One region of the Flintibacter sp. HCN-6482 genome, then DNA from elsewhere that is predicted to be linked to it. Evidence: predicted binding sites of a transcription regulator. Region 1 holds the regulator's gene; each other region holds the start of a gene.

Region 1 (10,112 bases):
ACACAGGGCCAGGTGCTGGACCGGCACCTCTGGGTGGTCGGTACAGATGGCCGTCTTGACTCCGTGGAGCGCGAGGACCGCCGGGGATTCGATGGTCATATTGGCCAGCTCCGGCTTGGACCGGTCCCCCAGGCAGGGCCCGGTAATGACAGGCACCCCCTCCTGGACCAGCAGTTCGGGGATCAGATGGGCTTCCGTGCCGTGGACGATGACGCACTTCAGTCCGAACTCCTTGGAGATACGGATGGCGGTGGCAATGTCGTCCGCCCGGTGGGCGTGAATGTGGACGGGCAGCTCCCCTCGGACCACGGGCAGCAGGGCCTCCAGCTTGGCGTCATAGTCGGGCTTGTCCTCCTCCTCGTCCTCCGCGGCTCGTTCCAGCTTCTCTCCATACTCCAGGGCCTTGGCCAGGTTTTCCCGGATGATGGCGGCGGTAGCCATACGGGTGACCGGGGTTTCATGCCGCTCGTTGTAAACGCATTTTGGATTTTCTCCCAGAGCCAGCTTCATGGCCGCCGGTGCCTGGACCACCATGGCGTCCACCCACTTTCCGGTGGTCTTAATGGCGGCGAACTGACCGGAGATGGGGTTGGCGGAGCCCGGCCCGGTGAGTACGGTGGTGACACCGGCCTGACGGGCCTCCTCAAAACACCGGTCCAGCGGATTGACCGAGTCTATGGCCCGGAGGTGGGGGGTACAGGGGTCGGTAGCCTCGTTCCCGTCGTCGGCCTCAAAGCCCAGGGCGTCACCGAACATCCCCAGATGACAATGGGCGTCAATAAAGCCGGGCAGGATATGGCCCTGGCGTGCGTCCAGGGTCTCTCCCTCCCAGTGGTCGGGGCACTCCTCCATAGGCCCCACCTTGGCAATCTTGTCCCCAGACACGGCCACATATCCGTTGGGGATGGTTAGGCCATCCATGGTGTGGACGGTCCCATTGATAATAAGCATATTTTCCTCCACTGACAGGAAGCGACAAAGGCTCCCATTGACTCTTTTGAGATATTTTGTTACAGTTAAAACGGCTCGACCAATATGCTTCCCCACGGTATCTTTCTTCCCGTGGGACTGAACGCCCCATACGGGGCGTTTTCTTTTGTGAAAATCAGGGCCGCCGCATATGCGGCGGCCCTGTCATATCCCGCTTACCGGCGGCCGCCTCCCCGGCGGTTCCCGCCCTTTTTTTCAATATAGCGCAACTCGGACAGCTTGCTGTCTGACGACTGCATGAACTGCTTGAGCCGGTCCTCAAAATCGCTGGGTTCCTTGGGGGCGGGCCGGGCAAAGCCCATGGGCCGTCCGCCGCCCTGACTGGGGCGGCCGCCTCCGTTGGGACGGGGGCCACGCTGGGGGGGCGGAGCCACCTGCTTGATGGACAGGTTGATCCGGTTGGCTTGGTCGATGCCGATGACCTTCACTTTGACCTCCTGCCCCTCCTGTAGGTGGTCGGACACCTCGTTGACATAGGAATAGGCGATCTCTGAAATATGGACCAAGCCGGATCTTCCCTCCGGCAGGGACACGAAGGCCCCAAACTTTGTAATTCCCGTTACCTTACCGTCCAAGATGGACCCAACACCAAACTCCATAACTGACCGAAATATCCTCCTTGTAAATTTCCCCGCGCCGCCACACACAGATTACGGCGCTGGAGAGCCCGTTTGACTGGATCGCTCAGTTGGCCACATCGATATAGACGATCTCATCCTGCTTCACATGGCCCTTTTCCCGGGCCACCTGCTCCAGCATCTCAGGATCGTCGCTGTTTTCGATGGCGGCCTCCAGCTCCTGGTTTTCCAGCCGCTGGTCGCTGACCTGCCGGGCCAGCGTATCCCGCTGGACTTGGGCTGTCTGTATCTGGCCCCTCAGGTCCAGAAGAGAGGTGGCCATATAGATCAGCAGGGCCAGCACCACGATTTTGGTCAAAAACCCAGCTCGCTTCAGCTTCATAGACATCCTCTCCTCTCTCCCTGGCGGCTCGTCGGCGGACCGCGCGCTCCATCTCCTCGGTTTTCTGTCCTATTCTATACCATTTCACGCCGGAAAGAAAGGTATTTTTCGCAAGTTTTCCGAATTTTTTTAAAACAGCCCTCCCCAGGGCCAGCGGGAAGGTCAAAATTCCCAAAAGGAATGTGACGATATCCGCCATAAAGTAGCCCAGCTTCAAAAACCAGGGGCTGATCACCCAGAAGTATACCCCTCCCCCCGCCATGCAGAACAAGGCGCCGTAGAAACGGATCTGTCCCCCCCAGGCCCCCTGGGACCAGAGAAACAGAGTCCCCGTGGCCACCAGCCAGAACACCAGATCCAGCAGGGGACCCACCACGGGCAGCTTCACCCGGACTCTCAGAATACGGAACAGGTCGTACAGCAGCCCAAACAGCGCCCCCAGCGCCAGAGCCTGGCACAGAGCCTGACCCTGCTGAACGGTATCGATGGTCATCTGCCGAATAGGCGGCCCAGCAGACCGCCCTGCTCCCGCCCGCCGCTCTCGTAGATCAGGGCGTTCACCGTCCCCTCGACCTTCAGATCTCCTCCGTCCAAGGACAGCTTTTCGATGTGGAGCCCCTCCCCCTGGATCTCCAGCCCCCCCTGGGCAGTTGTCAGGAAGATGGCGCTCTCGTCAAAGCTTTCCACCTCCTCCACCCCCGATATCATTAGCTGCTCCCGGTCCTCTAGGATCACATGGTGGCCTGTGTCCGGCCGAAGCTTCTCATTTTCATAGGCCATGTTTTCACCCCCTTTTGCTCCATCCTATGGGACAAGTGGGGGCTTTTATGCCTGTTTTTCGCCGCTGCTCTCCCTTCCAGAAAAGATCGTCTGGAAATCTGCCCGTTCTTAGTGTACAATAGGTTTTGTTCATGCGAATCCTATTGGAAAAGGTTTGATTGTATCATGGTAAAAGCCATTTTTTTTGATATCGACGGCACTCTGGTTAGCTTCCAGACCCACACAATTTCTCCCGCTGTCTTGGAGGGCCTCCACCGCCTGCGGGAGAAGGGAATCCGGTTATTCCTGTCCACAGGCCGCCACAAAGTCATGAGTCAGTCGGTCCGGGATCTCTTTCCCTTCGATGGCTGCATCACCCTCAGCGGCCAATACTGCTTTGCTCAGGACCGGGTGCTTCGAAGCGTCCCCTTCGCTCCGGAGCGGGTGAAAGCTCTGGTGGAGCTGATGGAGCATTCCACTATCCCCTGTATCTTTTTGGAGGAGGAGGACTGCTACCTTGTAAACCCGGGGCCGCGGGCTCAGGTGTTCCCCAAGCAGCTAGCTGTCCCCCTCCCCCCCTCCGCTCCCGCCCGGCGGGCGGAAGGGCGACAGGTGTTTCAGGCCACCGCCTTCCTCACCCGGGAGGAGCAGCAGGCTTTAGGAGACCCCTTCCCAGGACTGGAGGTCATGCGCTGGCACCCAGATTTCGTGGATATTATTTCCCCAGGCGGCGGCAAGGACCAGGGTATGGACGCCATTTTGGACTTCTTCGGCATCTCCCTGGAGGACACCATGGCCTTCGGCGATGGGGAAAACGACATTCCTATGCTCCGCCACGCCCATGTGGGAGTAGCCATGGGCAACGCCGACGCTCTCGTACGCTCTCACGCCGACTTTGTGACCGGGACAGTGGATGAGGACGGTATTTTGTCCGCTCTGGAACATTTCGGTCTGCTGTAGCCCCCGTCTTTTACACATAATTTACAATTTCCTGTGGATTTTCTTCCCTGGTCCGTGTACAATAAAGACAAGAATCGGCACCGAAGGAGGAACTGTTACATGAAGCTTACGTTTTTTGGCGCGGCCCACGCGGTCACCGGCAGCTGCCACTGTCTGGAAGTCAACGGCAGGAAGATCCTAATCGACTGCGGTCTCCAGCAGGGCCGGGACGAGCACGATGACAACGCCCTGGATTTTTCCCCCAGCTACATCGACTATGTTTTGGTCACCCACGCCCATATCGACCACTCCGGCCGCATTCCGCTGCTGGTCAAGGAGGGCTTTTCCGGGCCCATCTATACCACCCGGCTCACCGCCCAGCTGCTGTCCATCATGCTCCGAGACTCCGCTCATATTCAGGAGAGCGATGCCCAGTGGCAGAACCAGAAGGGAAAGCGGGCCGGCCGGGAGGAGGTAGAGCCCCTCTACACCCTGACAGACGCGGAGGAGGCCCTCCAGCTCCTCAATACCCAGGAGTACGGACAAATCTTCGAGCTGTGCGAGGGTGTAGAGGTCCGCTTCTGCGACGCCGGCCATCTGCTGGGCTCCTCCTGTGTGGAGATCTGGGCCACTGAGAACGGTGTCACCAAGAAGCTGGTCTTCTCCGGAGATCTGGGCAACGTAGACCAGCCTGTCATCCGGGACCCCTCCTTTGTGACAGAGGCGGATTATGTCATCATGGAGTCCACCTACGGCGACCGGAACCACCAGCCCCCAGAGAGCTATACCGAGGCCCTGGCCGCCCTCATTGACGACGTGTTTTCCAAAGGTGGCAACATTGTTATCCCCTCCTTTGCCGTAGGCCGTACCCAGGAGCTGCTCTACTTCCTCCGAGAGATCAAAAATGAGGGGATGGTCAAATCGGTCCCCAACTTTACCGTCTGCGTGGACTCTCCCCTGGCCGCTGAGGCCACCAAGATCTACGCTGGCGATCTTCACGGCTACCTGGACGAGGAGGCAATTGCCGTCCTGCAGGGTGGCGACAACCTGTTCACTTTCCCCGGCCTGACCCTGACCCAGTCTACCGAGGAATCCAAGGCTCTCAATATGGACAAGAGCTCTAAAATCATCATCTCCGCCTCCGGTATGTGCGATGCCGGCCGCATCCGCCACCACCTGAAGCACAACCTATGGCGCCCCGAATGCGCTGTGGTCTTTGTGGGCTATCAGGGGGAGGGCACTCTGGGCCGCCGTCTGCTGGAGGGGGCCAAAAGTGTAAAGCTTTTTGGTGAGGAGATCGCCGTCCGGGCCCGGATCCTGAATTTCCCCGGCCTGTCCTCTCACGCCGACCGGGATCACCTGCTGGACTGGATCGGCCATTTCTCCCCCAAGCCGGACCAAGTGTTCGTGGTACACGGGGATAGTGAGATCACAGACCTCTTTGCAAATGATTTGAATGAGCGGGGCATCCCCGCCCACGCGCCTCTCTATGAGGAGGTCTATGATCTGCTGGGAAATCGTATGCTGGCAAAGGGCGTTGTTCTGGAGAGCAAGCGGACCACAGGCGGCGCCTCCGCTCCCTCCGCCGCCTTCCTGCGGCTACAAGATGTGTCCAAGGACTTGGCCGACCTTATCAGCCGCAGCCGGGGCCGTTCCAACAAGGATCTGTCCAAGCTGGCCGATCAGCTTCGGCAAATCATGGACAAGTGGGAATAGAGAGGCGTTTGAGCCGCCGCGAGCAGCGCGGATGGACCGGAGCGAAGGTTCGCTCCTGCTGGCAGCGGCGCCCTTCCCCAACTATGACAGTAAGAACGGAGAGTTTTTATGGAGATCGACCGCAGAGAACTGAAAAGGCAGGCTAGGGAGGCCATTCGGGGCTCCCGTCCTTCCTTCTGGGTGGTCACCTTGGTATATCTGCTGATGACCACTGGTGTTTCCACACTGGCCGGCCTGCTTGTTCCGGCCCCGGACACAGGAAACATCAGTCTGCCGGCTTTGTTCCTTTCCATCCTCCTCTCCCTGTACTCCACGGTAGTTGGCTTTGGCTTTACGCTATGGTCCATGTGGACCTCCCGGAAGCTGTCTCCCGGACTGGGCGCCCTAGCCGATGGCTTCTCCGTGGCCCTGCTGGTTATCATGACCTCCATTCTGATCTTTCTCCACACGCTGGCCTGGTCCCTGCTGTGCATCCCCGTCGTCTGGCTGGTCCTAATTCCGGTTCTTCTCTCCCCAGGCCTCTCCTTCCTTGTGATCCCCGTTCTAATTGCCGGCATCATGATTTTCTCTTATTGGGTCTCTCTGCGCTACGCCCTGGCCTACTATTTGCTGGCCGACCACCCTGACTACGGGGCCTTCGCCGCGGTCCGCCGCAGTGTGGAGCTGACGCGGGGCTGGAAGTGGGAGATGTTCAAGCTGGCCTTTTCCTTCATCGGCTGGGAACTGCTTGACCTGCTTCTCTACTCACTGGCACTACTTCTGGTTCTGGTCCAGGGCGGTTTCTTCCAGTCTCTTTCCCTGGAGCACTACGGGGATGCCTACATGGTCTATCAGATTATCCTCTCCTATCCCCGCTCCGCCCTTCTTCTCCTGCTGGCCTCCATCCCGGTAAAGCTGTGGCTCTATCCCTATCGCTCCGTGACCATGGCCGGCTTCTACGACGCCCGGCTGCGCCTCCAGCGGGAGGGTTCTGTGGAGATGCCCCCTCTCTGAACATCCAAAGCTACCCGCCAGGACCTCTAGGTCCTGGCGTTTTTTAGAGGCTTCCTTAGTTTTGGAACATTCGTTTGACATTCGTACAAATGTATGATAAAATACATCTAAATTTTAGTGTGTAATTTTCTGTCCGTCTGCCGAAAGGAGCCCTTGCCATGGCCAAACTGACCGCCAAGCAGCAGCAGATCTATGACTATATCCTCTCCTTTACCAATCAGCACGGCTATCCCCCTTCGGTCCGGGAGATTGGCGCGGCGGTGGGACTGAAATCCCCCTCCACCGTCCACTTCCACATGAAGGGGCTGGAGGAGGCCGGTGTCATCGTCAAGGCAGAGGGCAAGACCCGCGCCATCTCCCTGCCGGGGGCATCCATGGGCCCGGTGGCAGAGGAGGAGGACCCCCACGCCAACCAAATACCCATCCTTGGCAATGTAGCCGCCGGCACCCCTATCCTGGCCCAAGAGTGTATTGAGGACTACCTCACCTTCGACACTGCCGGTCTGTCCGGGGAGCACTTCGCCCTCACGGTCCGGGGCGAGTCCATGCTGAACGCCGGGATTCTGCCCGGTGACCTGGTGGTGGTCCACCGCCAGCAGGAGGCCCGGAATGGTGAGATCGTAGTGGCCCTTTTTGAGGATGAGGCCACCGTCAAAACCCTTCATAGAAAAGACGGCCGCACCTGGCTTCTTCCCCAAAACCCTGATTACCCGCCTATCGACGGCACCAAAGCCGAGATAGTCGGCAAGGTGGTGGCGGTAGTCCGACGGTACTAATTTTGTCCCTCTGCGGCCGGTCATGCTCCCCATGGCCGGCTTTTTTCGTTGACAATCCCAGGTCCTGTCCAGTATACTGAACAGGCAAACAGAGGGAGGCGAGAAGGGTCGTGACCAAGAAGGAGCTTCTGGACCGCTGCGCCCGTGACGGGGCGGAGCGGGTGCTGCTGGCCCGTGTGCTGGACAAGCTGGAACTGGCTCAGGACCGGGGCATCCCAGCCCATACCCCCTTTCTCTCGCCGGGTGAACAGGCCTCTGTCACCGATTTACTCAACGCCTGGGGGCAGCCCCGCCATATCTTTTGGGGTGGCTTTCCCGGCGCAGAGCGGGCCCTGTGCGCCTTCCTCCCCGACTGGCAGGATGAGAACGACCTCCTGTTGGACCCAGAGGGACCGCTGGCCGCATTGGAGGCCGCCTTCCCTCCCGGTTCCGAGTTAAGCCACCGGGATATTCTGGGCTCCCTTATGGGCCTGGGGTTGACGAGGGAAAAGCTGGGGGACATCTTGCTCCCTGGCGACAGGACCTGTCAGGTGATCCTGCTCCGGGAGGTACTGCCCATTCTCCTCTCCCAGTGGGAGTCCGCCGGGCGTTGGCGGTTAAAGCTCCGGGAAATTCCTCTGGCTTCCCTTTCCCCTGGAGAGGCGAAGGTAAGGCTCATCCGGGACACAGTCGCCACCCCTCGCCTGGACGCGGTGCTTGCCGCCGGTTTTTCCCTGTCCCGCTCCAAAGCCATGGCCTATATCTCCGCCGGCAAGGCGGCCGTCAACCACCGGGAGTGTCTCAAAGGGGACAAGCTGGTGGATGTGGGAGACATTCTCACCTGCCGCGGACTGGGCAAGTGCGTGGTCCGGGAGATCCCCGGCCAGTCCAAAAAGGGACGGACCATGCTGGTATTGGAGAGATATATTTAAGCCGCCGGATAGGAGGGCACAGCTATGGCACACTATGAATATGAATTTGAGGTTCTGGCCCTCTCCGCCGGAGGGTACAGCCTGTTCGGCGGCGTCGGCATCCGGACTGAGGGCCACCAGGAAGTCATTCGAAGCCGGGCCGCCGCCGGCTGGCGTTATGTGGGCTATCTGCCCAGCGTTCAGCGGGCCTCTGGACATATTGAGACCATCGAGCTGGTATTTGAACGCGAGATAGAACAGGAATAAGGGAGGGAAAGGCATGGAGCAGAAGAAGATCGACCGCATCAATGAGCTGGCCCGGAAGGCCAAGTCTCCCGCCGGCCTCACCCCAGAGGAGGAGGCTGAACGGGCCCTGCTGCGACAGGAGTATATCGCCGCCTGTAAGTCCAATCTGATGGCCCATCTGGACAATACCCTCATTCAACATCCTGACGGCACCCGGACCCGGCTGCGGAAGAAGTGATCCGCTCTAGCCGGAGCAGGGGTTCATTGACAATCTCCCCGGCATCTGGGATAATACTCTCGATCCTTTTATGTCCCGCCAGGCGCTTATCCTATCTTTTTAAGGAGGCCCCCCATGGCTCATATTAAATTTTCTACCGACTCTGCTTCCGATATTCCCGCCGCTCTGCGGGAGGAGTGGAACATCCAGGTCCTCCCTTTTCCCATCGCGATGGGCGACAGGGAGTATATGGACGGCTTTGACTTCACTCCCGACGAGTTCTTTCAGATGCTGCTGGACAGCCCTCAGATCCCGACCCACGCCCAGTTGAACCCCTATCTCTTCACTGAATGCTTTGAGAAGGCGTGGAAAGAGGGCTATACCGATCTGATCCACACCTCTATCAACTCCAAGGGTTCAGCCACCTATGGCAACGCCATACAGGCCCGGGACGAGTTCTATGAGGACCACCCCGATGCCCAGGACACCTTCCATATCCATATCATCGACTCCAAAAACTACACCATGGGCTACGGCTGGGCGGTGGTGCAGGGGGCCAAGATGGCTGCTGCCGGCGCCCAGGCGGGAGAGATCGTGGATTTTATCCAGGATTGGGTGGATCATGTCCGGGTGATCTTCGCCCCTCTTGACCTGCGGTTTGCCAAAAAATCCGGCCGGATCTCCGCCGCGGCAGCCTTCATGGGCGAAGCCCTGGGGTTAAAGCCCATTATGACCTTCGCCAACGGCGAGTCCAAGATACTGTCCAAGGCGCGGGGGGAGAAAAACGCGATTTCCGCTGTTGTGGAGCTGTGCAAACAGGAGCGGAGCGCTAACAGCCCCTATCTGGTCGTCCATGGCAATAACCTGGAGCAGGCTGGCAAACTGCTAGAAGCCTGCCGCCAGGAGCTAGGCTGTGAGCCTGCCCTGGAGTATTTCATCGGTGGTGTGGTGTCCATCAACGCCGGCCCCAATGTAATTGGTCTGGTATATCGCACATAAAACTCTTTTTGGGTCCGGCTGTGGCGAGCAGTCGGACCTTTTTCTTTCTCTGGGACAGGCAGGCATCCCGAAATTTACATTTTATTCATGCTTTTTCTGGTAAGGTAGAGTAGGATACTGAAAAACAGGGAGGGATATGATACCAATGAAGCCTGGGCAACTGACCTGGCCCCAGCGGGGCGCCCTGTGGCTGCGGCTGGCCATCCGGCTGGTGCTGTCTCTGGCCGCCGTCCTTCTGGTGTCCTTTTTTGGACGGCCCCTACTGACACTTTTTGCCCCCTTTGTCTGCGCCCTCATCGCTGCCGCCCTGCTCAACCCCCTGGTCAAGTGGTTCCAGCGCAAGCTGGGATGGTCCCGAAGCGTGCTGACCTTGCTCCTTCTGCTCCTCCTCTTCGGTCTGGTAGGGAGTGCCCTGGGATGGCTGGGCTACGCGGTTGTCCGTCAGGTCATCAGTCTGGCGGAGAACTGGGACGGGGTAGTGGCCGCCGGCATCAGTGTACTGGACCAGCTGGACCAGATGTTTCAACAGGTGGTGGCCCAGTTCCCGATCCAGATCGCCGGCCCGGATCAGGGCTTTCTCGACTGGCTGGTGGACACCTTATCCTCGGCGGCCCCTGACCTGGGGAA
Region 2 (10,112 bases), 160 kb from region 1:
CATACCACCGGAACAAGCTGGAGGTGCGAGGCTTTGATCTGGCCATCAACATCTGGGGCGCCGACCACCACGGCCATGTGGCCCGACTCCAGGCTGCCCTGGACGCGCTGGGGCTGGACGGCTCCCACCGGCTGGTCATTGTGCTGATGCAGCTGGTCAACCTGATGCAGGACGGCAAGCCTGTCCGAATGTCCAAGCGGTCGGGCAAGGCCATCGCCCTCCACGACCTGCTGGACGAGGTAAGCGTGGACGCTGCCCGGTACTTTTTCAATTCCCGGACGGCCACCAGCCCGGTGGACTTTGACCTGGACCTGGCGGTTCGCCAGGACAGCGACAACCCTGTGTACTATGTCCAGTACGCCCACGCCCGCATCTGCTCCCTGGTGAGCCGCCTGGCGGAGGAGGGAGCCAAGGTACCCGCCGCCGCGGAGGTGGACGCCAGCCTGATGGCGGCGGCAGAGGAGTTGGCCCTGGTAAAGTCCTTGGCCCAATACCCCGAGGAGCTCCATCTGGCGGCTCGTGATTATGACCCCAGCCGCATCAACCGGTATCTGTCCGCCCTGGCTGGGGACTTCCATCGGTTTTATAATGCCTGCCGCATCAAGGGAGAGGAGTCCGCTGTGCTGTCCGCTCGGCTGAAGCTGGCGGACACAGTGCGTGCCGTTCTGGCTAACGGCCTGAAGCTGCTGGGCGTGTCCGCCCCGGAAAAGATGTAAAGAACGGGAAAACACGCCCCGACGGGGCGTGTTTTTCCAAAGGAGGATGAGCCATGGCAAAGCGTGAATGGTTCCCACGCCAGAGGGACGCCCTTCAGCGCCACCGCAATCTGATCACTTACCTGCTGGTGGTGCTGGGCCTGCTGGGCGCTCTAGTGGGCTGGGGGCTGCTGCCTGATATGGTGACCATCAGGCCCCCAACGGCGGCGAACCACCACTATGTCCCCAAGGGGCAGGGCTTGCTGCTCGATCTGGCAATGACGGAGATCTTTGCCGCCCTGTTTTGGCGCTGGCCAAGAGAGTGGGTCTATCTGGCTGGCTCCCTCATTGGGCTGCTGTTCACCTTTGCCCTGCTGTACAACAACCTGGTGTGAGGTGGCTATGGAACTGGATGCGCTGACTCGCCTGCTGGCCCGCCGCCAGCCCGGCCTGATGGACGCCACGGGGAGATATGCGGTACTGGTCCCCATGGTGGAGGGAGAGGAGGGCCTGTCCCTGCTGTACGAGGTCCGGGCCCATACACTCCGCCGCCAGCCGGGGGAGGTGTGCTTTCCCGGCGGCCGGATCGAGGGGGCAGAGTCACCGGAGGAATGTGCCCTGCGAGAAACGGAGGAGGAGCTGTCCATCCCCCGATCCGCGGTCCGGGTGCTGGGACGGCTGGACTTTATCGCCCACCGGGCCAACTTCATCATGTACCCTGTCCTGGCCCTGGTGGACAGGAGGGCGGTAGAGAAAATGTGCCCAAACTCGGCGGAGGTGGAGGAGACCTTCCTGGTGCCCCTCCGCCACCTGCTGGCCACCCAGCCCCTGGAGTATGACTATCAGCTGATTCCCCAGACGGGGGAGAACTTCCCCTATGAGCTGGTGGGCATCCCGCGGGACTACCGCTGGCAGCCGGGAGGAGAGAACGTCCCCATCTACCCCTGGAAGGGGCGGGCCATCTGGGGACTCACCGCCCGGATCACCCGCCATCTGGTGGCGCTGGTCCGCTCCCTGGAGAGGAACTGAAAACGGCCTGGCCGCATAGGCGGCCGGGCCGTTTTGCCTATGTCTGGTCAGGGGTGGTAGCCGATCTCAATGGCGGGATTGGCGGCAGCGAGGAGGGCCAGGGCCTCCTTCCCCTTCTCCTTGGACAGCACCTGCCCTCGGCGCAGCTGGCCGTCGGTCCCACGGACCATGAGGAAAAACTGGTCAAAATTGGCCCGGCCACAGCACAAATTGGCGTTGACCTCCTCCTGACGTAGATAGGCGTTCACGATCTGGCTGTATGGGAGATAGGTAGTGCCGGAAAATTTGGGAAAGAACAGACAGCTTTCCCCCAGACGCACCCGCCCCGCCTCCCAAGCGGCGGAAAATTCCCGGTCCAGAAGCTGCCGCTCCAGGACGGCGGTGGACAATTCGGGCTTGAATTTCATGGGGAACGCCTCCTCTCAATGGTATTGGATGAGAAGAATATAGCACAGAACAAATATTAACGCAAGTGATTCTTATTAATTGGATGGTATATTCCACCTTTGGAGGAAAGAGGCCAAAAAAGGTGGAAACAGGAGAAAAAATCTCCGTTTTCTATTGACAACCTTCTGCTCTGCTGATAAACTATCATAGCCGCATTGAACAGGAAAAGCACCAGATTTCCGGTCAGGGGAGTGAACGACCCGGCCGCAAGGGGACCCAGGTGTGACAAGCGGGGAACGGCCCCCTCCTGCGAGAGCGAGCCCGTAATGAAGGAGTTGAAACAAATGCAGGCAATCATCGTGACCGGCGGCAAGCAGTACAAAGTGAACGAAGGGGACACCCTGTTTATCGAGAAGCTGGAGGCCGAGGCCGGACAGACCATCACCTTTGACCAGGTGCTGGCCATCCTGGATGGGGACAAGGCTACCTTCGGCGCTCCCGTGGTGGAGGGTGCCTCTGTGGCTGCCACTGTCGTGAAGAACGGCAAGGGCAAGAAGGTCCGTATCTTCAAGTACACCCCCAAGAAGGGTTATCGGAAGCGTCAGGGCCACCGCCAGCCCTATACCAAGGTGCAGATCGGCGCTATTAAGGCCTGATGACCACCGTAACCTTTCAGACTGAGGGCAGCCGGATCGTGGGCTTCGAGGTGAAGGGCCACAGCGGTTATGCCCCGGAGGGAGAAGACATCGTCTGCGCCGCCATCACCAGCGCCGTGCGCCTAACCGAGTGCGCCGTCAACGACGTACTGGGGCTGGAGGCCGCTGTAAAGGTGAAGCAAAAGGACGCATCCATCTCCCTCAAGCTCCCCAGCGCTCTGGGCCAGACCAACGAGAGCACCTGCCAGACCCTTCTGGCGGCGCTGATGGTCCACTGTGTCCAGTTGGCGGAGGAGTACCCAGAAAATATTTCCGTCATGGAGGTGTAAGTTATGCTGAATATCGGTTTGCAGTTTTTCGCCCACAAAAAGGGCGTTGGTTCCACCCGGAACGGCCGTGACTCCGAGGCCAAGCGCCTGGGCGTCAAGCGGGGCGACGGACAGTTTGTGCTGGCCGGCAATATCCTGGTCCGTCAGCGCGGCACCCACATCCATCCCGGCGTCAATGTGGGTAAGGGCAGCGACGACACCCTGTTTGCTCTGAAGGACGGCAGGGTCAAGTTTGAGCGCCTGGGCAAGGATCGCAAGCAGGTTTCCATTGTGGAGATCGCCCAGTAATTTCGTTGCTTAACAGAAGGCCGCAAACGGACTCCGTTTGCGGCCTTTTTCCAGTCCCGGAATGTGACGCCCCGCCTTGGACAAGGATATGGGACAGAAAACGGGGAATATTGTGAAGGAGGATAAAATATGGACTACCGCAAATTTGAACAGGGCTATGTGCTTCGCCTGGACCCCGGCGAGGAGATCGTGGGCAGCCTGACCCGGCTGGTGGAGCAGGAGAGTATCCAACTGGCCAGCGTATCCGCTCTTGGGGCGGCCAACGACGTGACCATTGGTATTTTCAACACAGTGGAGAAGAAATACTACTCCCAGCGATACCAGGGGAACTATGAAATTTCCGCTCTGGTGGGGAATGTCACCCGTAAGGAGGGCGAGCCCTATCTCCACCTCCACATTACCATCGGCAATCCGGTCACCGACCAGGTCCATGCCGGCCACCTGTCCTCCGCCACCATCAGCGCCACGCTGGAGCTGTTCCTCCAGGTGTGGGACGGCCAGGTGGGGCGGAAGTTCAGCGATACAGTGGGGCTGAACCTGCTGGAATTTTGATTTGAGAGTGAGGAGGTGCCCCAGATGGCAGCGCCTTTTGTAGATACCGCAAAGATCACCGTCCGCTCTGGCAACGGGGGAAACGGTGTGGTCTCCTTCCACCGGGAGAAATATGTGGCGGCCGGCGGCCCCGACGGGGGCGACGGCGGCCGGGGCGGAAATATTGTGGTAGAGGTCAACGACCATATGTCCACCCTGATGGATTTCCGCTATAAGAGGAAGTATGTGGCGGGAAATGGGGGCGACGGCAGCGGCAAGCGATGTACCGGCAGGGACGGGGAGGACCTGGTCCTCAAGGTCCCCAGGGGCACTATCATCCGGGACGCCGAGACCAGGGAGATCATCAGGGACATGTCCGACGACAGGCCCTTCATCCTGTGTAAAGGGGGGCGGGGCGGCTGGGGCAACAAGCACTTTGCCACCCCAACCCGGCAGGTGCCCCGGTTCGCAAAGGCGGGCTTGCCCGGAGAGAGCCGGGATGTGGTGCTGGAGCTAAAGCTGCTGGCCGACGTGGGGCTGGTGGGTTTCCCCAACGTGGGCAAGTCCACCCTGCTGTCGGTGGTCAGCCGGGCCCAGCCCAAAATCGCAAACTACCATTTTACCACCCTGTTTCCCAACCTGGGGGTGGTCTATGTGGAGGATGGGGTGTCCTTCGTCATGGCCGACATCCCCGGCATCATCGAAGGGGCGGCGGAGGGCGCCGGCCTGGGCCACGATTTCCTGCGGCATATCGACCGCTGCCGGCTGCTGGTCCATGTGGTGGACGTGTCGGGCAGCGAGGGCCGGGACCCAGTGGCCGACTTTGAGGCCATCAATGAGGAGCTGGCCCAATACTCCCCCGAACTGGCTGGGCGGAAGATGCTGGTGGTGGCCAACAAGGTGGATATCATGGAGGACCCCGCCCTGCTGGACAAGTTGCGGGCCCATGTGGAGGGAAAGGGACTGGAGCTCTTTGAGATGTCCGCCGCCGCCCACCAGGGCACCCAGGAGCTGATAAAGCGATGCGCCCAGGAGCTGGCCCAGTTGCCTCCCGTGGTGGTGTACGAGCCCACCTATGTGGAGCGGCCCCCGGAGGTGGATACCGAGGGAGAGGTCAATATCCAGGAGTTTGACGGCACCTGGGTGGTGGACGCCCCCTGGCTCCAGCGGCTTATCGCCAACGTCAATTTCTCCGACTATGAGAGCCGCAACTGGTTCGACCAGAAGCTGCGCCAGTCCGGTCTGTTCGACAAGCTGGAGGAGATGGGCATCAAGGACGGGGATATCGTGTCCATGTACGACCTGGAGTTCGAATACCAAAGGTAATTTTATCTATAAAAACACCGTTCCATAATTGCGGAACGGTGTTTTTCGTATATGGAGGAAATTTTTTCGTACTGTATTTACATAAAGCTTTTGATTTTAGAATCTTATATAAAATTTTGTTGCCCGTTACTATATTTCCTAAAAAATAGTAGAAGATCCGTTATTCCTGAAATTCCGACTAGTTGTTTTTTGAAGGGCTTTTGGTATATTACGGTATAACTTTATGCACACAGTAAAGTAGTGTAAACCAAGACGTAGTAAGTCTATTGGTAAAATCCAGCTTTGCCGTCAACTAACAGAATAAAAAAATATACAGGCAACAATATAGACGATTACGAGGCCGCCAGCAAGAAAACCGATATTTGTATTCGTACGGTTAAGCAAATGTTTAGCAATACATTTGGCTACCCAAAGAGGGCAAAAATAGAGTGAACAGTCCATACAGGAATAGTTGGGTAATGAATTTAGGAGGGCTATCAAAAGACTAGGACGGACCTGCATCTATTTCTATAAGTTTGTTGATAGAGGAAGTATCTGTACTTAAAAATGGGGGGTAGGTCTATTTATATAAGACATACACTATTTTACTGCTATTACTGCCGAATATGTGTCAGAAGGAAATTTGGTCCCTTGCGTATGTTAGATATGGTATGAAACGATTTATATTGCTGTCTTCCCATTATCCAAAGGTCATGACAAAGTTACGCGCCTTCTTTCTTCTACCTTTTTCCTTCTACCTTACATCCAGGAATAAAAACGGCTACACCATAGGAGAGGGAACAGTGAAATGGTAAAATGTATACCAGTGAAGCCGAGTTAGCGTAGATTGACAACAGAAAATGCCCCCAAGATCCCTCCACGGTATCCGCGGGGGGATTTTTATGCCCATAAGCAATTAGATATGGTCATACTGCCCAATGATGATAGAGGGCTTTCCTATATGAGAGGGCGGCGAGATATATTTTTGCATAAAACGCTAGAGAAATCGTTTCAAATATAAACAATTTTTACAAGTCAAATGGATTGATATGAAAAGAAACAAAAGTTAGGATTTGATTAAGTAAATGATATATAGGGATGTCTTTTCTCAAACTCATTTTCAAAGATTAAGGATGTTCCAAAATAAAGCAGTTTGAATGAGGGAATGTCATGATTAAGCTACTGGTTATTGCAGATGATTTTACTGGGGCTTTGGACACAGGAATACAATTTAAGGCTAAAGGGACCTTGGTTCGAGTATATACCCCCCAAAACCAGAATATTTTTGCTGGGCTGGAACAGGGAGTCCAAGTGCTTATTATTGTTGCTGAGACTCGGCATATGCCTCCAGCAGAGGCTGGAGAGATCGTGGCAAAGATCGTGAGTCAGGCCCAGCAGGCCTCTGTCTCCTGTATCTATAAAAAGATAGATTCCGCATTGAGGGGCAATATAGGCAGTGAACTTTCTGCTATGCGGGCTGCGGCCCATGGTAAACAGCTCCATTTTATTCCGGCCTTTCCTAAAATGAATCGAGTAACAGTAAATGGCATCCACTATATTGGGCAGGTCCCAGTGGCAGACAGCGTGTTCGGTTCTGACCCTTTTGAGCCAGTCAGGCACTCAAATATCCAGAACATAATTGGGGAGCAAAGTAATATACCAACATATTTAGTCGCTGCGGGAGAAGACATACCCGATAAAGAAGGTATTTTGATTTATGATGCAGTCACCGACGAGGACCTTCTTCAAATCGCTCAAAGATTGAATGACTGCCATCAGCTGAAACTGCTGGCGGGTTGTGCCGGATTAGCCGCGGTATTGCCAAAATTGCTAAATCTGACACAGTATGACTGTAGAAGACCCGCTATGAATCCACGCCTCATCACCGTGTGTGGTAGCATCAATCCCATCACTATAGAGCAGTTGGACACTGCGGAAAAGAATGGCATGCATCGTATCCGATTGACACCACAACAGAAATTGGATCCCACCTGGTTGGAGAGTGAGGATGGAGAGTGTGTTCTTGCTCAATGGCTGAACAAGCTCCAACATAGTACAGCCGCTATAATCGATTGTGGAGGACCGGAGGAAGCTGAGGAGACCCGCAGCTATGCGCTGACTAGGGATATGAATATAGAAGCGACAAGAAGCGCTATTGCCCAGTCTATGGGAAGACTATTAGAGCGGATGCTCGAAGGCGGTTTGGAAGCGACACTGATGCTGACTGGTGGTGACACACTGTTGGCATTTATGAGGGAAATTAATCAAGACAGTTTGATTCCAGTGTGTGAACTGGTGCCTGGGGTGGTTCTTTCCCGAACAGAGTACAATGGGAAACGAATCGATCTAATTTCAAAATCCGGAGGATTTGGTTCAGCGGAATTGCTGACTGATCTAGCCAAAATAATTGCCCACAGTGGCGAGGAGGAATTAGTATGCTGAAAGAATACAATTTGAAAATGCCCCACGCAGTATATGGTGGAGAGAATGCCATCGGGAACATCACTGCTATTATTCAAAACTGTAGAGCAAAACGGGTAGCTATGTTTACAGATAAAGGCATCGAAGGCTGCGGCTTGTTCGCCTTACCTGAGGAAGCTGTGAAGGCATCTGGTGCCGACTACTATGTGCTGGATGATCTTCCCGCAGAACCTTCCTATAAAGCAGTTCAAAAGTTAGTTGACCAATTCAAGGCATCCGGTGCAGACCTAATTGTCGCTTGCGGTGGCGGATCGGTAATGGACGCAGCAAAACTCGCTAGCGTATTAGTAACAGACCAGTATGGTGTAAAGGAGCTGCTGGACAAGCCTGGTCAGGCACAGAAGTGTGTCCCTATCATTCTTATCCCTACGACTGCTGGAACGGGGGCAGAGGTTACCCCAAATGCTATCGTGGCCGTACCAGAAAAGAACTTGAAGGTGGGTATAGTTAACGAAAATATGATTGCAGACTATGTGATCTTGGATGCCAGAATGATCAAAAATTTGCCCAGGAAAATTGCGGCGGCTACTGGGGTAGATGCCTTAGCCCATTGTATCGAGTGCTTTACTAGCAACAAAGCGAACCCTTTCAGTGATTTGTATGCCCTAGAAGGTCTGGATTTAATCTTGAATAATATCATGGATGCTTGTAACGATTCGGAGGCCATGGAGGCCAAAAACCGGATGCAGATCGCCGCTTATTATGGGGGATTAGCCATCACGGCCTCTGGTACTACAGCGGTTCATGCACTGAGCTATCCATTGGGCGGCAAGTACCATATTGCCCATGGCGTTTCTAACGCAATCCTGCTGGCCCCTGTCATGCGATTCAATGAGCCTGAGTGCCGAGAAAGATTTGCTGTCGCTTATGACCGCTGTGTCCATGGAGAGAAGACCTGTGTGACTGTGGAAGAAAAGAGCGCGTACATGCTGGCCTGGATGGAGAAGATCGTCAAGGATTTGGACATTCCAACCAGTCTAAAAGAGTTTGGCGTTCCGGCGGAAGACCTAGACGGCTTAGTAGAGGCTGGGATGCAGGTCCAGAGACTACTGGTCAACAATATGCGACAGGTTACTCCTGAGGATGCCAGGGCATTGTATCTTGAAATACTTTAATTTAGAGGAAGAAGGAAGCAAAAATGATGCAGATTGAGTTAAAAGGCATTATCCCGCCAATCCTCACTCCTATGAATTCGGATGAGTCCGTTAACTTGGATGTGCTGCGGGAGCAAATTGAACGAATGATTGAGGGCGGCGTTCACGGCCTGTTTCCCTTTGGAACAAATGGTGAGGGCTATATACTAAGTGAAAAGGAAAAGATTGAGGTGCTGGAGGTTACTATTGACCAAGTAAATGGCAGGGTACCCGTCTATGCCGGCACAGGCTGTATTTCCACTGCTGACACGATTCGAATGAGCAAAAAGGCTCAGGAATTGGGCGCGGATGTACTGTCCATTATTACCCCGAGCTTTGCCCTGGCCTCTCAGAAGGAGTTGTATAACCACTATGCTGAGGTGGCCAAGCATGTGGATATTCCCATCGTTCTGTACAATATCCCGGCACGTACTGGCAACAAGTTGCTGCCGGAAACCGTTGCCAAGCTGGCGAAGGATGTGGATGTGATTATGGGGGCCAAGGATTCCAGCGGCGACTGGGACAACTTGCAGGCATATATCAACCTGACCAGGGATTTGGACAAGGGCTTTAAAGTCCTGTCTGGAAACGACTCTTTAATCCTTCCTTGCTTGAAAGCGGGAGGGGCCGGTGGTATTGCGGGCTGTGCTAATGTGTATCCCCATGTATTGGCCTCCATTTATGATTTGTTTAAAGCCGGTAAACTGGAGGAAGCTGAAGTGGCCCAGGAATCCATCGCTTCATTCCGGGCGATATTTAAATATGGAAATCCCAACACCGTAGTCAAAAAGGCTGTTTCCATGCTGGGCTATCCGGTGGGCGACTGTCGACGCCCCTTCAACTACCTATGTGACGAGGGGGTAGAGGAGTTGAGAAAGGTGCTGAAAGAAAACGCGGATAAGGGCATGTGCTGAGGAGGAAGAAAATGGACAGACCGATTTTGGGTATTTCAATGGGGGATCCCTTCGGCAATGGCCCGGAGATTACGGTCCGGGCCTTGGCGAACAAGGGCATTTATGACCGCTGCAGGCCCCTGGTTGTAGGGGATATGAGCAGCATGGACTATGCCCTTCGGGTGGCCAAGAAAGTAAGAGGCGCCACGCTGACCCTTAACCCAGTCAAGTGTGTGGAAGAAGCCAAGTTTACATATGGAACTATCGACGTGCTAGACCTGGGATTAGTAGCTGTAGATCAAATTCCAGATACTGCTGACCAGGATGTGCCGCAACCTTTCGGCATAGGCGCTTGCCGGTTAGGTGGTGAGGCATCCTTTCGGTA
Region 3 (10,112 bases), 740 kb from region 1:
GCCAGCGGCTCCGAGCTCTTCGCCGCCGCAATCCGAGACTATGAGGCGGGGATTGCCCTGGGTCAGCGCACCTTCGGCAAGGGGATTGCCCAGAACATCTATGACGAGAGCAACACTACCGGTATTTTTGATGGGGACTGCCTGAAGATCACCACCCTCCGCTTCTTCTCCCCCGACGGCACCACCAACCATATTGTAGGCGTCCTTCCTACCCTGGTCATTTCCGCTGAAAACGCCCCTGCCGCCGCCCTCCTGTTGGGCCAGGAGGAGCCCAGCCGAGCCTCCGGCCATCTGAAGCTGTCTCTGGCCGGCCAGACCTTCTATCTGAAGATCAGTGAGGCGCTCAACGCAGACAACAAGGCTGCCTTTACCGAGCTGCTGGAGGCTCTGCCCCCTTCCGCCCTTCTGTATCAAGGCGCCGGCACCCGGACCTGGACTGAGGTATCCCCCGCCGACCTGGCACGGGAGAAGCAGTTGGACTTTACCGCCCGTTCCTTCTCCGACTTGGAAGGGAGCGAGTTTGAGCGGGAGATCCGCACGCTGGCCACCTATCAGCTGCTGGGCGGCTATGAGGACGGCACCTTCCGCCCGGACAACACTGTCACCAGGGCTGAGTTCTGCGCTATGGCGGCCACTGCCCTGGCACTCCCCGCCGACCACAGTGTGCTGGACCAGTTCTCTGATGTGAGTGCCCAGTCCTGGTATGCTGACGGCATCTCCGCCATGGCCGATATGGGGTTTATCTCCGGCTACGGTGATGGCACCTTCCGCCCGGACAGCACCATCACCTATCAGGAGATGGTGACCATTCTCTCCGCCGTGGCCGCTTGGGCCAATATGAATATATACGATCTCAGCCAACAGGAGGTGTCTGCCGCCGACTGGGCAACCTACTACGAATACGCTCCGTGGGCTCAGGCACCCGCCCGAAATCTGGCCTCCCTGGACGCGCTGGTGGGCGATCTGGCCCCCGCCGATCTGGGGACCCGCCAGGTGGCTGCCGGGATGCTGTATCAGATTATGGAGGGCATCGGACTGCTCTGGGATTGACCGGCATTCCCGCTGTACCCCTCCTTAGGCCCCCAAACAGAGGGCCCCAGGCCATCAATATTTCTCTGTGAAAGGATATGACTGTTATGACAAAGATCGATATTATCTCCGGGTTTTTGGGCGCTGGTAAGACCACGCTCATCAAGAAGCTGCTGGATGAGGCCTTTCAGGGCGAGAAGATCGTCCTCATCGAAAATGAGTTCGGTGAGATTGGGATCGACGGTGGCTTTTTGAAAGACGCCGGTGTGGAGATCACGGAGATGAACTCCGGCTGTATCTGCTGCTCCCTGGTAGGCGATTTCGGCGCCGCTCTGAAGCAGGTGCTGACCGATTATTCCCCTGACCGCATCGTGATCGAGCCCTCTGGGGTGGGAAAGCTGTCTGACGTGGTCGCTGCCGTGGAGCGGGTGCAGAAGGAGGCCCCCGGCCTCCACCTCCACAGCTTCGTCACTGTGGTAGATGCCTCCAAGGCCAAGGTGTATATGAAGAACTTTGGCGAGTTCTTCAACGACCAAGTAGAACACGCCTCCGCCATCATCCTGTCCAGGACCCAAAAGTTGGACCCCGCCAAGCTGAACGGCGCTGTCCACCTCCTTCGGGAAAAAAATTCCCAGGCGGCCATCCTCACCACCCCCTGGGATCAGCTTACTGGCAGCCAAATCGTCGCTGCCATGGAGGGTGGCCACACTCTGGCGGAAGATCTGATGGCTGAGATCGAACACGAGCATCATGACCACGACGACCACTGTGACTGTGGCTGCCATGACCATCACCACCACGAGCATGAACATCACCACGCCCATGAACACGAGCATCATCATGAGCATGGGCATGAACACCACCACGACCACATCTGTGACGACACCGCCTGTGACACCTGTATGGCCTGTGGCGCAGACCACCATCACCACCACGACGCCGACGAGATCTTTACCTCCTGGGGCCGGGAAACACCCCGGAAATATAGTCGTGAGGAGCTGCAGGAGGCCCTGTCCGCCCTGGCTATGGGCGAGGATTACGGCTATATCCTCCGGGCCAAGGGCATGGTGCCCTGTGACGACGGGCAGACCTGGCTCCATTTCGACTTGGTGCCTGAGGAGTTCCAGATCCGTGAGGGTGGCGCCGACTATACCGGCCGGCTGTGTGTCATCGGCTCCGAGCTGAAGGAGGACCAGCTGGAAAAGCTGTTCCTGCTGGCCTAATTTGCTAGATGGGCGGCCCATGGCCGCCCATCCATATCATACCACGAGGTGAAGATCATGCCCGATAGTAGGATCCCCCTGTATCTTATCACCGGCTTTTTGGACGCCGGCAAAACCACCCTTCTTACCGACACACTGAATATGGATTACTTTAACGACGGTCAGCGCACCGTCCTCCTCATGTGCGAGGATGGCGAGGAGGAGTACGACCCCCAGTTTCTCTCCCAGCGCAACTGTCGCCTGGTCCCCATCGAGGGGCAGGAGCAGCTCAACACCGAATTTCTGAAGGAAGTAGACCGGCGCTATCAGCCGGAACGGGTCCTGATGGAGTTCAATGGGATGTGGCCGGTGGACCTTCTGCGCAAGCTGAAGCTGCCCAAGACCTGGGGGCTGTACCAGGCCATCCATGTGGTGGACGGCACCACCTTTGAGATGTATCTGGCCAATATGCAGTCCATGTTCATCGACATGGTGACTGAGGCGGATATGGTCCTTTTCAACCGCTGCACTCCCGATATGCCCATGGCCGGCTGGAAGCGGTCCATCCGGGCGGTGAACCGTATGTGCGAAATCGTCTTTGAGGACGAGAAGGGGGAGGAGTTAGAGGTGGAGGATATCCTCCCCTACTCCCTGGAGGAGGACCACATCACCTTGGAGGACCCGGATTACGGCATCTGGTACCTGGATATCCAGGAGCACCCTGACCGGTATGTGGGCAAGACCATCACCATGAAAACCCAGGCCATGACCGGCTCCAAGCTGCCCCGTGGCACCTTCGTCCCCGGCCGCAACGCCATGACCTGCTGTGCCGAGGATATCCGCTTTTTCGGTTTCCTCTGTAAGTATGACAGAGCCCGCTCCCTGAAAAAGGGAGAGTGGGTCAAGGTCACCGCTGAAATCCGGTGGGAGCGCGCCGACGTCTACGATGGAGAGGGCGTGGTCCTGTACGCCCAGTCGGTGGAGAAGGCGGAGCGCCCTGAGGATCCCCTGGTATATTTCAGATAAGCAGAACGGCGCCCGGTACTTTGTACCGGGCGCCGCTTTTTTCTTCCCTTTTGGCCGGGAGCATCCGCAAACTCAATCGCTCCCCCCTCCCTTATCAGAAAATACTTAGATACATCCGCTTAGACAACTCCTCCAACACCTTAATACCTGCCAGGCTGTTTCCCTTTCCATCCAGCCCAGGGGAAAAGATACCGATTCCCATTCTGGTGGGCACCACAGCCATAATGCCGCCTCCCACTCCACTTTTGGCCGGCACGCCTACATTGACCGCGAAATCTCCTGAGCCGTCGTACATCCCACAGGTCATCAAAATGGCGTTGACATAGGTGGCATACCGGCTGGGGAAGATCCGCTCCTCTGTCTGAGGCAGCTTCCCACGGTTGGCCAGCACAAAACCGATGTGGGCCAAGTCCTTGCTGTTCACCGAGATGGAACAGGCTTTGAAATAGCAGTCCAGCACCTGTTCCACATCGTCCTCGATCATGCCATAGGTCTTCAGCAGAAAGGCCAGTGCCCGGTTTTTATTTCCCGTCCGCTTTTCCGACAGGTAGACCTGCTGATCCAGATCGATCTCCTGGTCTCCGGCCAGCTGCCTGGTCAGGTCCAGCAGGCGCCGGAATCGCTCCTCATAGTCCTTTCCCTTAATCAGAGTGCACATGGCGATGGCGCCCATATTGACCATGGGGTTCAAGTGGTCGCTGAACAAGGTCTGGTCCGTGACATTGATGGCGTCAAAGGGCTTGCCCGTGGCCTCTACGCCCACCCGGGATCGGACGTACTCCTCCCCGTTGTCCATCAGCGCCAGCAGCAGGAGGATAGGCTTGACCACGCTCTGGATGGTAAATCGCTTCTTGTAGTCCCCCGCCTGATAGTGCCGCCCGTCGCTGCGGAGCACATAAATCCCCAGGTCATTGGCATCTCCCTTCGCCAGCTCCGGGATATAAGTGGCCACCTTTCCCTGCTGGGTATAGGGCCGGCAATCCTCCAGTAACTGCTCCAACAACTCTTCCATTCCCCATCCTCCTTGTATTTTTTCAACAGGAGCACTCCATTTTTATGGATTTATTATAGCTGACTTTCATAATAAAGTCAATGAAAGCATAAATTCTTCCCCGTTTCAGAATACATAGGTCAATGCGCAAAACAGTGGCATCTCGCGAAATGTCCAAGGTAGAAAGATTTTTCCTCTTGACATCTCGCTCCTTCTTACTATAATTGTATAGTACAAATGTTCTATATTTGTGTTGGAGGCGAACACCATGGAACTGCTAGACAAGCTGAATATCCTGGCAGACGCTGCGAAATATGACGCTGCCTGCACCTCCAGTGGACTGGACCGTGCAGGACGCTCCGGAACCATCGGAAGTACCTCCATGACCGGCTGCTGCCACACCTTCTCCGCCGACGGGCGCTGCGTCTCTCTTTTGAAGGTGCTGATGACCAACATCTGTATCTACGACTGCCTGTACTGTATCAACCGACGGACTAACGACGTCCGGCGTGCCGCATTCTCCCCTAGAGAGCTGTGTGATCTCACCATGGGCTTCTACCGCCGGAACTACATCGAAGGTCTGTTCCTCTCCTCAGCTGTGGTTCGGAATCCGGACTATACCACCGAATTGATGATTCAGACTCTCCACCTGCTGCGGACAGAGCACCGCTTTGGGGGCTATATCCACGCTAAGGCCATTCCGGGGGCCGATCCCCTCCTCACCCACCAACTGGGCCTGCTCGCCGACCGGTTGAGCGTCAATATCGAATTGCCCAGTGCCAAAAGTTTGGCCCTTTTGGCACCGGACAAGAAAAAGGAGGCCCTTTTGGCCCCAATGAAGCAGATCCGGGATGGCATCTCCCTATCCAAGCAGGAGTTGAAACTATACCGCCATACCCCCCGCTTCGCTCCCGCGGGACAGTCCACCCAGATAATCATAGGGGCCACGCCGGAGAGTGACCGGCACATTCTCGCCCTCACCCAAGGACTTTATGACCGATATTGTCTAAAGCGGGTCTTTTTTTCCGCCTATATGCCCGTATCCACCAGCCCTCTCCTCCCCTCTTTCCAGGACTTTAAGCCCCCGCTCCTACGGGAGCACCGGCTGTACCAGGCGGACTGGCTGCTCCGCTTCTACCACTTCCGGGCAGAGGAGCTGCTGGATGAGAGCCAGCCTGATCTGGATCCCAGGATGGACCCCAAGTGCTGCTGGGCGCTGCGGCATCTGCAATTTTTTCCGGTAGAGGTGAACCGGGCCGACTACGAGGCCCTTCTCCGGGTGCCAGGTATCGGGGTAACAAGCGCCCGGCGTATTCTCACCGCCCGACGGGTGGGTCCACTGACCTTTGAGGGTCTAAAGAGGTTGGGCGTGGTACTGAAACGAGCCCAGTACTTCCTCACCTGTTCCGGTCGTTGCCTGGAGGGACTGCGGGTCAGCGAGGACGGCCTGCTGCGCCACCTGCTCGCTTTGGAGCCCCCCGCTCAGACCTCTCCCATGGGCGAGCAGCTGTCTCTGTTCGACCAAGCTGTTTGAAGCGGGCTACTCCATACTATTCAGGAGGTGATCTCATGCCTTGGACCCAAGTATGCTGCCACTATGACGGCACCTTTTCTGGTTTTCTCACCTGTGTTTTTGAAACATATGTCAATCAGGAAGAACCAGTTGAGTTCCGCACACCGGAGGACCCCTGCTGCTCTCTGTACCCCCAGAGAACCATTATCACCGTGGAGGAGCACGCCCAGCGTGTATACCGCTCCTTCTCCCCCAAGCTGGGGCATGAGGGGCGGGAACTGGCCGCTCGCGGATTTCTCACTTGTCTGCCGGAGAAGGAGCTGTGGCTCTGGAGGCTTATCCGCCTGGGCTATGAGCGGGGCCCGGCCTTTGTCCGGGATCTGACCGACCCGACTGTGGACAAGGTACGGAAAGCGGTCCAGCAACTGAACAACGAGGCGCACCTATACACTGGCTTTGTCCGCTTTTCCGACCAGGGCGGCGTGCTGGTCGGAGAGATTGAGCCCAAGAACCGGGTCCTCCCCCTACTTCGTCCCCATTTCTGCTCTCGATATCCCCAGGAGCGATTCGTCCTCCACGACCGCACTCATGGCGAGGCGCTGTTCCACCAGCCGAACCAGTGGGCCATCCTGCCAGTGGAAGATTTTCATCCTGGACCGGCCGGCGAGAGCGAGCTGGCCTACCGCCGCCTGTGGAAATCCTTCTATGATACGATTTCCATCCGGGGACGGGAAAATCCCAGGTGCCGCATGACCCAGATGCCTAAGCGGTATTGGGGTATGATGACCGAGTTCCAAAAGGAGTGGGACCGTGCCCTGCCGGAGGTCCATGGCTGACCTTAACGCCAGTGGAAGCTCTGACAACACCCTCCGTGGCTGCCGTAAGGCCGCCCCTTGTTTCTCGCCCTATTCCGTGGTATCATTGTCCCTGCCGCCGGTGATGCTACGGCGAGCTTGCCCGAATATGGGCATCTTAGGAGGACAGTACCATGAAGCTTGCCATTGGAGCGGCTCCGCGCAAAGTCTGACCGGGCGGATTTGCGTGGAGCGTGTATTTTCTCATTCCTTACCGCCCCTGCCGGACTTTGCGCCTGTTTTATCCCTATAAAACAAAAAAGGAGCAAAGTCCCATGTCATCTGTCTTTTCTTTTATTGGTGAGCTGAAGTCCTTTCTGATCCTTTGGTTCACCCAGTTGCTGTCCACTCTGGGCAGCTCCATGACCAGTTTCGCCCTTGTGCTCTGGTCGTATCAGGATCGGGGCTCCGCCCTGACCACAGCCCTGCTCTCCGTATGCTCCTATGCCCCATATGTACTGGTGAGCATCTTCGCAGGTGCTCTTAGCGACCGTTGGAATAAGAAGGCTACCATGCTCTGTTGCGACACCTTTGCCGCCCTGTGCACCTCGACCGTGCTTCTGCTGGCGGCATCCGGTCAGCTTCATATGTGGCATCTATACCTTCTCAACGGTTTGACCGGCCTGATGAACACAGTTCAGCAGCCTGCCGCTGACGTGGCGGTCACTCTGCTGACACCGGAGAAGCACTACCAACGGGTCAGCGGCCTTCGTTCTCTGTCCTACTCGCTGAACAATATGCTGGCTCCCGCCCTGGGCACTGCCCTATACACCCTGCTGGGACTGGAGTGGGTCATTCTCTTTGACTTGGCTACCTTTCTGCTGGCCTTCTGCTCCCTGCTGCTATTCATCCCCATTCCGCAGGGACCAAAGCCGGAGCGGACGGAGAGCCTTCTACGCTCCACCCAGGCCGGTCTCCGCTATCTCGGTGAGAACCGAGGTATTTTAGATCTGATTCTCTTTTTGGCCGCCATCAACCTGACGGCCTCCATGTTCAACGCGGCCCTGCCTGCCCTGGCCCTTACTCGTCCTTGGGGTGGCGAAAATGTCCTGGGCCTGGTCCAGAGCGTCAGCGGTGTGGCCATGCTTGGGGGCAGCATAGCCGCTTCCCTCCTACCGGCCCCAAAAAGCCGGGTGCGTGTCATCTACAATACCCTGCTGTTGGCAATGTCCACAGAAAATTTTATTCTCGCCCTGGGGCGTGATCTTTCTCTGTGGTGTGTGGGCGCCACCCTCGGCTGGGTGGGTATTCCCATCATGAACGCCAATCTGGACGCCCTATTCCGATCCAGGATCCCTGTGGACATCCAGGGGCGGGTATACGCCGCCCGCAACTCCTTTCAGTTCTTCACCATTCCGGTGGGTTATCTGCTGGGCGGCTTTCTGGTAGATCAGGTGTTTGAGCCTCTCGCCGCCGCTCTTGGTCCAGATAGTCTCTGGGCTGCCCTCTTTGGGACCGGAAAGGGCGCCGGCGCCGCCGGGCTGTTCCTGGCCATGGGCTTTCTGGGTGTGGCCACCTGCCTGCTCTTCCGGCGGGACAAGCGAATCTGGGCCCTAGAATGCCAGGGATAGTCCTCCCATAACACCAAACAGGTCCTGACCTTATGGTCCGGGACCTGTTTTCTTTCCCAATCCTCCTTCCGTGCACTGTTTGGCCATCCGCTGTAAGGTGATACTGTTTATACGTCCATTGGGCCCGCCAAATTTCTCCTCTACTTTTTTCCTCTCCCTTGCAATATCCCGCAAAACGGCCTATAATGTGGAATGAGATTTTATGTACACTGGCCCCCACATAGGAGGGAACTTATGACCATTGACCAACGGGGCGCCGGTCTGTGGCGCCGGATCGCTCCCGCCCAGCGGACCGCCTTTTTCAGCTGCCTGATCACAGGCCTTTTAGTCCATTTGTACGCCTTCACCAACCTCATCCCCAACTCTGACGGCTTGAGCCGGGTCCATGATCTTCAACAGATGACTATCTCCGGCCGCTGGTTTCTCCATTACGCCTCCGCTCTCAACAGTTACACCCAGATGCCGGCAGCCATCGGCCTGCTGTCCCTGCTCCTCCTGGGAACCGCCGCTGCCCTGACCGTCAGTCTGCTTCGGCTGGACAGCCGGGTACTCGCTGGGCTAGCCGGTGCGGTGATGGCTGCTTTCCCAGTGATGGGATACACCTTTTTATACCTGTTTACCGCTTCCGCCTACTGTCTGGCTATTTTGCTCGCGGTGCTGTCCGTCTGGCTGGCTAGGCGGGGAACCCTTCTGAGTTGGGCGGCTGGAGTGGTGGCTCTCGCTCTGTCCATGGGGACTTATCAGGCCTATGTGACTGTGGCCATCTCTCTGTCCCTACTGGCAGTGTTTCGGGCTGCTCTGGACCCTGAGTTCACCTTCCAATCCACCCTCCGCCTAGGTCTCCGGCTGATGGCCTATTTGGCTGCCGGCGCCCTGCTGTACTACGGTGTCCTTCTGCTGTTCCTACAGTTCAAGGGCCTGGAGCTGTTATCCTATCTGGGAATGGACGCCGCCAGTTCCGGCTATCCCTTCGATCAGCTTCCCCGGCTTATCCTGGATTCCTATAAACAGGTGGTGTCCTTCTTTTTTCTTCCCGGCTCCGCCAACGGCTTCGCTGATTTGTGGATGGTCATTCTGGATCTGGCCGCTCTGGCTTTGGGGGGAGCCTGCTTTCTCCTCCACCTGGGGAAAAAGGGGCTTTATCGGGATAGGTGGCGGCCCCTGACCGCCCTGTCTATGGTCGCCCTCCTGCCTCTGGGCATGGACTTTGGCCAGATTCTCAGCCCATGGTCTGTCCCTACTCCCCTAATGAAATACGCCTTTGTATCTGTCTATCTTCTGGTCCTCCTGGCCGTCGGGCTGTTGGACAGTCAAGGGGCCTCCGCCGGTCCTGGGGCCTGGGTCCCTCCCGCCGCTGTCCTGTGGGGAGTGCTTCTGCTGGTGTTCTGCCTGAATACCAACAATCTGCTGTACACCGCCTCCGCCCAGGCCCACCGGGCTACAGAGAGCTATCTCACCCGGCTTTTTGCCCGTGTGGAGGCCTGCCCCGGCTATGAGCCGGGGATGGAGGTCGCTATCGTGGGCGCTATCCCGGAAGATCAGCTGACGGCCCAGATTGACATCTACGATCAGGTGGACCATTACAGTGTCCCCCGTGATACAGTGGCCCCCCTGAACAAGCACATCTACTACTACCTGAACGACTGGCTCAACATTCCCGTGGCGGAACCTGACGAGGACACCATGATCGCTGTGGCCGCTTCTCCGGAGTTCCAGTCCATGCCCCTCTACCCCGCCCAGGGCAGCGTCCAGATGGTGGGCGGCCGAGTGGTTGTGAAGCTCCAGGAGGAGTACACCCCAAAATCTGACTTCGAGATCGCTTATGAGAACAGGAGATAAGCAAATGGAAGACACCCTAAGATCCGGCCTGCTGTCCGTCGTTCTGCCCTCCTACAACGAGGAGGCCTCTATCCCACGGGCGGCGGA

What was found. Region 1 encodes LexA, which represses DNA repair genes until DNA is damaged. Its sites were predicted from a motif close to CNAACANNTGTTNG; they were not measured.
Region 2: the regulator LexA is predicted to act here: its motif matches at 6,277-6,290, upstream of WKS99_RS03230 (four-carbon acid sugar kinase family protein).
Region 3: the regulator LexA is predicted to act here: its motif matches at 4,479-4,492, upstream of WKS99_RS00415 (putative DNA modification/repair radical SAM protein).

The regions. Positions count from the first base shown of each region.
Region 1 is NZ_JBBKBK010000001.1:819,735-829,846, forward strand. It holds gene WKS99_RS04090 (amidohydrolase) at 1-951, opposite strand, end outside; gene WKS99_RS04095 (S1 RNA-binding domain-containing protein) at 1,146-1,589, opposite strand; gene WKS99_RS04100 (FtsB family cell division protein) at 1,675-1,950, opposite strand; partial or broken gene yabQ (spore cortex biosynthesis protein YabQ) at 2,186-2,443, opposite strand; gene WKS99_RS04105 (YabP/YqfC family sporulation protein) at 2,440-2,730, opposite strand; gene WKS99_RS04110 (Cof-type HAD-IIB family hydrolase) at 2,896-3,669, shown strand; gene WKS99_RS04115 (MBL fold metallo-hydrolase RNA specificity domain-containing protein) at 3,769-5,364, shown strand; gene WKS99_RS04120 (DUF975 family protein) at 5,473-6,357, shown strand; gene lexA (transcriptional repressor LexA) at 6,516-7,133, shown strand; gene WKS99_RS04130 (YlmH family RNA-binding protein) at 7,244-8,044, shown strand; gene WKS99_RS04135 (DUF4177 domain-containing protein) at 8,069-8,290, shown strand; gene WKS99_RS04140 (DUF896 domain-containing protein) at 8,304-8,507, shown strand; gene WKS99_RS04145 (DegV family protein) at 8,622-9,485, shown strand; gene ytvI (sporulation integral membrane protein YtvI) at 9,631-10,112, shown strand, end outside.
Region 2 is NZ_JBBKBK010000001.1:659,853-669,964, reverse strand. It holds gene argS (arginine--tRNA ligase) at 1-716, shown strand, start outside; gene WKS99_RS03270 (hypothetical protein) at 770-1,090, shown strand; gene WKS99_RS03265 (NUDIX hydrolase) at 1,098-1,724, shown strand; gene WKS99_RS03260 (hypothetical protein) at 1,772-2,131, opposite strand; gene rplU (50S ribosomal protein L21) at 2,456-2,767, shown strand; gene WKS99_RS03250 (ribosomal-processing cysteine protease Prp) at 2,767-3,096, shown strand; gene rpmA (50S ribosomal protein L27) at 3,100-3,384, shown strand; gene WKS99_RS03240 (PPC domain-containing DNA-binding protein) at 3,514-3,936, shown strand; gene obgE (GTPase ObgE) at 3,961-5,241, shown strand; gene WKS99_RS03230 (four-carbon acid sugar kinase family protein) at 6,391-7,662, shown strand; gene WKS99_RS03225 (iron-containing alcohol dehydrogenase) at 7,656-8,816, shown strand; gene dapA (4-hydroxy-tetrahydrodipicolinate synthase) at 8,840-9,748, shown strand; gene WKS99_RS03215 (PdxA family dehydrogenase) at 9,760-10,112, shown strand, end outside.
Region 3 is NZ_JBBKBK010000001.1:79,392-89,503, forward strand. It holds gene WKS99_RS00395 (S41 family peptidase) at 1-1,050, shown strand, start outside; gene WKS99_RS00400 (CobW family GTP-binding protein) at 1,137-2,252, shown strand; gene WKS99_RS00405 (TIGR03943 family putative permease subunit) at 2,310-3,257, shown strand; gene glsA (glutaminase A) at 3,352-4,269, opposite strand; gene WKS99_RS00415 (putative DNA modification/repair radical SAM protein) at 4,517-5,782, shown strand; gene WKS99_RS00420 (TIGR03915 family putative DNA repair protein) at 5,818-6,597, shown strand; gene WKS99_RS00425 (MFS transporter) at 6,891-8,186, shown strand; gene WKS99_RS00430 (glucosyltransferase domain-containing protein) at 8,421-10,025, shown strand; gene WKS99_RS00435 (glycosyltransferase family 2 protein) at 10,030-10,112, shown strand, end outside.